One region of the Salinicola sp. RZ23 genome, then DNA from elsewhere that is predicted to be linked to it. Evidence: predicted binding sites of a transcription regulator. Region 1 holds the regulator's gene; the other holds the start of a gene.
What was found. Region 1 encodes sigma-54, which starts transcription at its own class of promoters, with help from an activator protein. Its sites were predicted from a motif close to TGGCACNNNNNTTGCTNT; they were not measured.
Positions count from the first base shown of each region.

Region 2: a site for sigma-54 is predicted at 1,438-1,455, ahead of codB (cytosine permease). Genes of this name have one in related genera too.

Region 1 covers NZ_PZJK01000012.1:124,951-129,156, reverse strand. The annotation lists gene rapZ (RNase adapter RapZ) at 1-204, opposite strand, end outside; gene DOM67_RS12510 (PTS sugar transporter subunit IIA) at 212-691, opposite strand; gene raiA (ribosome-associated translation inhibitor RaiA) at 702-1,010, opposite strand; gene DOM67_RS12500 (RNA polymerase factor sigma-54) at 1,126-2,550, opposite strand; gene lptB (LPS export ABC transporter ATP-binding protein) at 2,963-3,688, opposite strand; gene lptA (lipopolysaccharide transport periplasmic protein LptA) at 3,720-4,206, opposite strand, start outside.
Region 2 covers NZ_PZJK01000014.1:130,434-134,639, reverse strand. The annotation lists gene pobA (4-hydroxybenzoate 3-monooxygenase) at 1-130, opposite strand, end outside; gene DOM67_RS14555 (helix-turn-helix domain-containing protein) at 315-1,211, shown strand; gene codB (cytosine permease) at 1,515-2,771, shown strand; gene pcaG (protocatechuate 3,4-dioxygenase subunit alpha) at 2,850-3,482, opposite strand; gene pcaH (protocatechuate 3,4-dioxygenase subunit beta) at 3,493-4,206, opposite strand, start outside.

The DNA.
Region 1 (4,206 bases):
CTCCAGCGCCTCCGGCAGGTTACGCGCATCGATGCTCACCGCCACATTGGGCCGCGACGGCGGTGCGGCCCTGAGCTCGTCGATCAGCGGCGCCAGCAGATTGGTCGGCAGGTTGTCGATGGCGTAGTAGCCGAGATCTTCCAGCGCCTGCAGCGCAATGGATTTTCCCGACCCCGAGCGGCCACTGATGATGACGAGTCGCATGCAGTCTCTATCCGTCTTCGCTGTCCTGATGATGGCGAATGGCGTCGATCAGCGTGTCGTGGAGCGCGTGCTGCGAGCCGGCCTGGCGCAGCTTCTGGCGCACGCTGCCCTGATTCATGATGCCGGCGACCTCGGCCAGCAGCGAAAGGTGGGCGTCGTCGGCCTCCTCCGGCACCAGCAGCACGAACACCAGATCCACCGGCTCGCCATCGATGGCATCGAAGTCGATGGCATCCTCGAGGCGCATGAAGCCAGCCAACGGCGTCTTGCAGTGCGGGCTGCGGGCGTGCGGGATGGCGACCCCGTTGCCGATGCCGGTGCTGCCCAGCCGCTCGCGTCCGATCAGGCGGCTGAACACCTCCTGACTGTCCAGGCTGGGCGTATTCTGGGCGATGAAGGTGCTGAAGAATTCCAGCAGACGCTTTTTGCTGCCCCCCGTCACACCGTAGAGGGTGCGTTCGGGGGGCAGGATGGTTTCCAGAGTGATCATCGGGGAATTAGCGGGCGCCTGCGCCTTGCGCGCGGGCCTGTGCCTTCTCTTTGTGTTTGACCAGCTGGCGGTCCAGCTTGTCGGTCAGGGCGTCGATCGCGGCATACATGTCGATATCGCTGGCTTCGGCATGAATGTCGCCGCCCGCTGCGTGTAGCGTGCAGGCCGCTTGCTGACGCTCTTTCTCGATGCTCAACGTCACCTGAACGTTGGTGATGTTGTCGTAGTGGCGCTCCAGACGTGCGAGTTTCTCGTCGACGTAGTCCCGCAGGGCGTCGGTCAGTTCGACATGGTGGCCGGTGACGTTCACTTGCATGGCGCGCTCCTGTTGCGGCTTATGTGGCACCTCTGATTGTAACCCTTTTCTCCGCGCTGCAAAGGGATCGCGGACGATTGATCGCCATGCGCTCGCGTGAATTCTAAAAGTCCAATCAAGACAGTCGCTTACGTTCGCTCGAGGCGGGGATGCCCATGGCCTCGCGGTACTTGGCCACGGTGCGCCGGGCGACGCTGATGTCGGCCTGCGCCAGCAGCTCCACCAGCTTGCTGTCGGAGAGCGGCTTGCGCGGTGACTCCTCGCCGATCAGCTTCTTCAGGCGTGCCCGAATCGCGGTGCTGGAGACGCTGTCGCTCTCGCCGCGTTGCCCCACCTGACTGGAAAAGAAGTACTTGAGTTCGAACACCCCGCGCGGCGTGTGGATGAACTTCTGCGTGGTCACCCGCGAGATGGTGGATTCGTGCATGTCGACGCTGGTGGCGATGTCGGCCAGGATCAGCGGCTTCATCGCCTCTTCGCCGCGCTCGAGGAAGTCGACCTGGCGCGCCATGATCTCGCGCCCCACCCGCAACAGGGTGTCGTTGCGGCTGGAGAGGCTCTTCATCAGCCAGCGCGCCTCCTGCAGGTGCTGGCGCAGAAAGGTGTTGTCGTCGCTCTTGTCGGCGCGCCGGATCAGCGCGGCGTAGTCGGGCTGGATGCGCAGCCGCGGCAGCGCCTCGGCGTTGAGCTCGATGCGCCAGCCATCGCGGGTCAGGCGTGCCACCAGATCCGGGATCACATAGTCCTGCTGGCTGTGGTCGAAGGCCTGGCCGGGGCGCGGGTCGAGGGTGCGGATGGTGGCGATGACGCGGTCGAGCTCGTCGTCGTCGAGGCGCAGGCGGCGCTTGAGCTGGCGCCGGTCGTCGCCGGCCAGCGCCTCCAGGAACTGGCGCACCAGGCGCTTGGCCTGGGGCAGCAGTGGGGTATCGCCGGGCAGCGCGCCGAGCTGCAGCAGCAGGCATTCGCGCAGATCGCGGGCGCCCACGCCGGTGGGGTCGAACTGCTGCAGCCGCAGCAGTACGCGCTCGAGGTCGGCGCTGGTGCACGGCTCCGAATGCTGCTCGCGCAGCCCCGCGGTGAGCTCGTCGAGGGTGCCCTCGAGATAGCCGTTGGCGTTGATGGCGTCGATCAGGTAGTCGCCGATGAGCCGTTCGCGGGGATCGAAATCGCCCATGGCGAGCTGCCAGGCGAGATGGTCGTGGAGCGTGGTGCCGGCGGCGTTGCGCTCCAGGTCCGGCCACTCGTCGGCGCCGGCCGGGGCGGCGCTGGCGGCGATGTCCTGATAGGTGTCGCTCCACTCGCTGTCGAGGGCGAGCTCTTCGGGAATATCGCTGGCCCACTCCTCCTCGGGCGTCTCGCTGGCCGCCTGCTCGGCATACTCTTCGTCCAGCTCGAGCATGGGGTTGGCCTCGAGCGCCTGCTGGATCTCCTGGCGCAGATCGAGCGTCGACAGCTGCAGCAGCTGGATCGCCTGCTGCAGCTGTGGCGTCATTGTCAGCTGGGCGCCGACACGCAGTTGAAGTGAAGGTTTCATGGACATGGCATGGACACGGGAAAGGGCCGCGGTGGCCGTCGATAGGTTAACCCTACGTTACTGACTGCCCCGGTGGGATGCAACGCTTTGAGCGCTAACTTTATGCAAGAAATATGCCACGGTGCGTTCGGCTTGGGTGTGCAGAGGCTTTGAGAGGTGCGCCGCCCGCCGCGAGTGACGCAGTGGGCTGGGGAGGCGGAAGGGCCTTGGCGCGACGCTGGACTTTGTACGCAAAGTCGGCGAGCGAAGGCCATACCGGGGCGCGTAGCTAAGGCAAAAATCGGCGAAAACGGACCGGTCTGGCGCTCCAGTTTACGGGGTGTAAATGAGCATTTTGACGGGGGCGCCGACCTCGGGCTGGCGATCCCGCCGATTTTTAACGCCGAATTGTCGAGCGCAGGTAGTTTGCGTCTCGAGTCTAGAGTCGGAACTCGTGCCCCAGATAGACATCGCGCACGCGCTGATTGTCGAGGATTGCCTCCGGGCGCCCCTCGGCGATGATCTGTCCATCGCCGACGATGTAGGCGTTGTCGCAGATATCCAGTGTCTCGCGCACGTTGTGGTCGGTGATCAGCACGCCGATCTCACGATCCCGCAGCTGGCGGATGATGTTCTTGATATCGCCCACCGAGATCGGATCGACCCCGGCGAAGGGTTCGTCGAGCAGCACGAAGGCGGGCTCGGTGGCCAGTGCCCGGGCAATCTCCACCCGCCGCCGCTCGCCACCGGAGAGCGACATGCCCAGGTTGTCGCGGATATGGTCGACGTGGAAATCGCCCAGCAGCTGCTCCAGGCGGTCGCGGCGCCCGGCGCGGTCGAGATCCCGGCGCGTCTCCAGAATGGCCATGATGTTGTCGGCGACGCTGAGCTTGCGGAAGATCGAGGCCTCCTGCGGCAGGTAGCCGATGCCGGCGCGGGCGCGCTCGTGCATCGGCGCGCGGCTCAGGTCGCGATCGTCGATGTGCACGCTGCCGGCGTCGGACTTGACCAGCCCCACGATCATGTAGAAGGAGGTGGTCTTGCCCGCGCCGTTGGGGCCGAGCAGGCCGACGATGCTGCCCTGGCGCAGGGTCAGGCTGAAGTCGTGGACGACTCGACGCCCCTTGTAGCTCTTGGCCAGATTGGCGGCCGTTAGCGTTTTCATCGCTGGATTCCTTGCCTCGCGAAAGGGTGCGTCACTGCGTCTGCTGGCGCGGCGTGAGCGTCATGCGCACGCGGCCGTCGCCGCTGCCGTCGCCACTGGTGCTGGAGCGCGCGTTGACCCTGCGCGAGTTGAGATAGTACTCGACGTAGGCGCCATCGAAGGTGTCGCGTGCCTGGTGCAGTTCGGCGTGACCGATCAGCTCGACCCGGCGCTCGGCGGCGTGGTAGATGATCTTGTCGCCCCAGCCCTTGACCAGGGCTTCGTCGGGGGCGGGCTTCTGCTCCAGATAGGCGCGCTCGCCACCGCCACCGGTAGCGGTCACCAGGCTGACTTCGCCATTCTTGCCGCGCTTGATCTCCACTCGAGCGGCCTTGAGCTGCATGCTGCCCTGCTGCATGTCGACCTTGCCGGTATAGACGGCGGTGCCTTGGCGATCGTCGAGTTCGAGCTGGTCGGCGGCGATCTCGATCGGCGCCGAGGCGTCGCTCTCCAGCGCCAGGGCAGGCAGGCTGGAGAGT
Region 2 (4,206 bases), on a different contig from region 1:
GGATACGCCCCAGGACATAGTCCGCCGAGCGCCGCTCGACGATGACGTTATCGATACCGTGACGATATAGCAGCTGTCCCAGCAGCAGGCCGGCGGGGCCGGCGCCGACGATCGCGACTTGCGTGCGCATGATGCCTCTCCTCCAATGGCGGGCCACAGCCCGAAATGGCACTTTTCATCACCATTGTTCGCCATCGAAGAGCCTCGAATAAGGCAAGATTCCTAGCCAAAATGATCATTTCCACGGATAGGCACCTGACTTTAGTCTGATCCCGGGAGAGACCCCAGCACGCCACGACCCGAGGGCTATCAGCATGGTGACTTCACCGCCCGTTCCCACCTATCAGCTCTACGGCGAGACTCGCCACTGGCCCACCCCGGACCTGCTCCACTGCGAGACCATCGCCGAGCGCAGCCGGCTCTATGCCTGGCATATCCGCCCGCACCGCCACGCCGATCTGATGCACCTGCTGCTGCTGCGCGAGGGCCAGGTCGAGCTGCAGCTGGGCGACCTCGAGGCCGCCATCGACACGCCGGCCATGATCTGCGTGCCGGCCACCGTGATTCACGGCTTTCGCTTCTCGCCCCAGACCCAGGGGCATATCGTCACCCTGGCGCAGCCGCTGGTGGCGCGCCTACGCGAACGCCTGCCCCAGGCCGAGGTGCTCGACGCCGCCACTCACTATCCGCTGGCGGCACAGGCCGAGGCCGCGCCGCTGGCACAGCTGATCGCACTGCTGGATAGCGAGTACCGGCGCGCGCCGGGGGGCACCCAGGAGGATCGCGAGGCGATGCTGACGACCCTGATCGAGGCGGTGACGCTGCAGCTATGGCGCCGCGCCAGACGCCGCCAGCGCCTCCCCAGGGCCGGCCAGGAGCGCGGCGAGCGTCATCTCGAGCGCTATCGGCAACTGATCGAGACCCACTTCGCCGACCAGCCCTCGATTCCCGAACTGGCGGCCGAACTGGGCATCGGCGACGCCCATCTCAACGCGCTGTGCCGGCGGCTCACCGGCCACAGTGCACTGCAGCTGCTGCACGCACGGCTGCTGCTGGAGGCCAAGCGCCAGCTCACCTATACCCAACAGAGCATCGCCCAGATCGGCGAGCGCCTGGGCTTCACCGAACCCACCTACTTCACGCGCTTCTTCAAGCGCGGCACCGGCATGACGCCGCGCGCCTTTCGCCAGCGCAGCGATGCGCGGGGATGAGCGCCCGGCCTCGAACATTCGCTTTACCAGCCCTTCTTGTCACAGCACGCGGAGAGCCACGCCCCTGAGTGGTGCATTTAGCGAACCAGGATGGTGCATGAACCGCGTGCGCCCGCCGACCCGACTCGCCCCGCCGCGAGCCGCTCGTGCGGATGACACGCGTTATCGACACGCCAGCGATCGAAAACCGACAACCGCACCCCGTCTTTGGTCATCCGGCGAATAGTGGAACGCACCTTGCTTCATGGAGGATTCAGGCAGGGGACACACTACTGTTCAGGCGAACATCATGCGGAGAACGTCATGGAAACCTCAGATTACCCCTTGAGCGAAGTACCCGACAGCGAACGCAAGGGGCTGCTCTCCACCTCGGCCGTGCTACTCGGCTTCACCTTCTTCACCGCCACCATGTGGGCAGGCGGCTCCCTCGGCAGCGCCTTCTCGTTCGGCCAGCTGCTGTGGGTGATCCTCATCGGCAACCTGCTGCTGGGCGCCTATGCGGCGGCTCTGGCCTACATCGCCTGCAAGAGCGGTCTCAACTCGGTGCTGATGGGGCGCTTCTGCTTCGGTGAGGTGGGCAGCAAACTCTCCGACGCCCTCCTCGGCTTCACCCAGATCGGCTGGTACGCCTGGGGTACCGCCACCATCGCCGTGGTGCTGGTCAAGACGCTGGGCCTGTCGGCAGCGCTGGAGACGCCGCTGATGGTGCTCTTCGGCATGGCCTTCTGCGTCACCGCGATGATCGGCTTTCGCGGGCTCGACCTGCTGTCCCGGGTCGCCGTACCGGCGATGCTGCTGTTCATCCTGATCAGCCTCTACACCGGCATGGTGGACGTGGGCGGGCTCTCCGGCCTGGCGGGTCAGACGCCCAGCACGAGCATGAGCGTCGCCGCGGCCATCACCGTGGTGATCGGCACCTTCATCAGCGGCGGCACCCAGGCCACCAACTGGAGCCGTTTCGCCCGTACCCCCAGGGTCGCCGTGATCGCGACGCTGGGCGCCTTCTTCGTCGGCAACGGCCTGATGGTGCTGACCGGGGCGCTGGGCGCGATGATCTATCAGCAGGCGGATATCGTCGATGTCATGCTGGCCCAGGGCTTCGTGACGCTGGCCGTGCTGATGCTGTTCCTCAACATCTGGACCACCCAGGACAACACCATCTACAACTTCGCCGTGGCCGGCTGCAACCTGCTGCGTACCGACAAGCGCCGGGTGGTCACCGTGACCGGCGCCGCCATCGGTACCGTGCTGGCCGTGGGCGGCATGTACAACCTGCTGATTCCGTTCCTGGTGCTACTCGGCACCTTCATCCCACCGATCGGCGGCGTGATCATGGCGGACTTCTGGCTCAACCACAAAGGCCGCTACCCGGCGCTGGCCGAGGTCCGCCTGCCCGCCTTCAACTGGACCGGGCTGGCCGCCTATGCGATCGCCTCCGCGGCGGCTTACTTCTCGCCGCTACTCCCGCCGCTGGTGGGTGTCATCGTGGCGGCCGCGAGCTACGCCGTGCTGCTGAAGCTGCCCCTCAACGCCACGCTGCCGAGCCCGGCCAAGGAGTGACATGGCACTCACCCGTGCCGGGATAGCGGGCTGGACCCAGGGCACGGCATGCCAGAGCGATCATGCCACCGCCAGGTGTCAGAAATCGAAGAACACCGTCTCGCCCTCACCCTGCAGGCGAATATCGAAGCGGTAGCAGGGACGCCCCTCGCGCGTCTCCCGGGTCGCGATCAGGGTCTGGCGCCGGGTGACGGATTCGATCGCATTGAGGATCGGGCAGGCGGCGTTGGCGGCCTCTTCGTCGTCGAAGTAGAGCCGGGTCTGGAGCTGGATGTTGATGCCCCGGGCGAAGATCGCCAGGTTGACGTGGGGCGCCATGCGCCGGCCATCCGCCAGTGCCACCGCCCCGGGCTTGAGGGTCGCGAAGCGCCACTCGCCGTCGTTCTCCGCGGTGGCGGCGCTGCGCCCGAAGCTGTTGAAGGGCGCGGCGAGATCGAACTGGCACTGGTATTCGCCATCGGCGTCGGCCTGCCAGGCCTCGAGCAGCGCATCGCGTACGGTGTCGCCATTGCCATCGATGACCCGGCCGACGAGGTCGATGTGCTCGCCCTTGGCGCCGTCGCCGGCAAGCCGCGGGCCGATCTCTTCATCGCGCGGTGGCAGGCCGGCGAGTTCCAGCGCCAGGCCGATATGCACATAGGGCCCGGCAGTCTGCGAGGCTGTCTCCTTGAGCAGGGTGTCGGCTAGCGGGCGCGAATTGGGCTGATGCATGACGGACTCCTTACCCCTGATTCTCGAAATAGGTCTGCACCGCGCCGCGCACCACCAGATCGAAGCGGTAGGCGAGGCAGTCCATGCTGCGGCTGCGCGCCATGTCGAGGCGCCCGGTCATGGTGGCGACCGCCTCCGGGTCGCGCAGGGTGTTGACGATCGGACACAGCGGGATCAGCGGATCGCCCTCGAAGTACATCTGGGTGATCAACCGAGTGGAGATCGAGGGTCCCATCACCGAGACGTGGATATGCGCCGGGCGCCAGCTGTTGACGTCGTTGGGCCAGGGATAGGGGCCGGGCTTGATGGTGCGGAAGCGGTACCAGCCGTCGGCGTCGCTCAGGCAGCGCCCGACGCCGCCGAAGTTGGGGTCGAGCGGGGCGAGATAGCGATCCTTCTTATGCCGATAACGGCCGCCGGCATTGGCCTGCCACATCTCCACCAGGGTCTGCGGCACCGGCTTGCCGAACTGATCCACCACGCGGCCGAACAGCAGGATACGCTCGCCGATGGGCAGGCCGGCCGTGCCCGCCAGGGCGGGGTCTTCACGGAAGTTGAGCAGCAGGTCGTTGTCGTGGGGCCCCAGGCGCAGGCGGGTGAAGTCGGGGCCGGCGAGTTCGGAGCGCGTCGGCGCGACCAGGCTGACCAGCGCCTGGCGCGGCGAGCGCGCCACGCTGGTCTTGTAGCCGGGGGCGTGGGCCGGGGGGTGCCAGTTGCGGTCGCG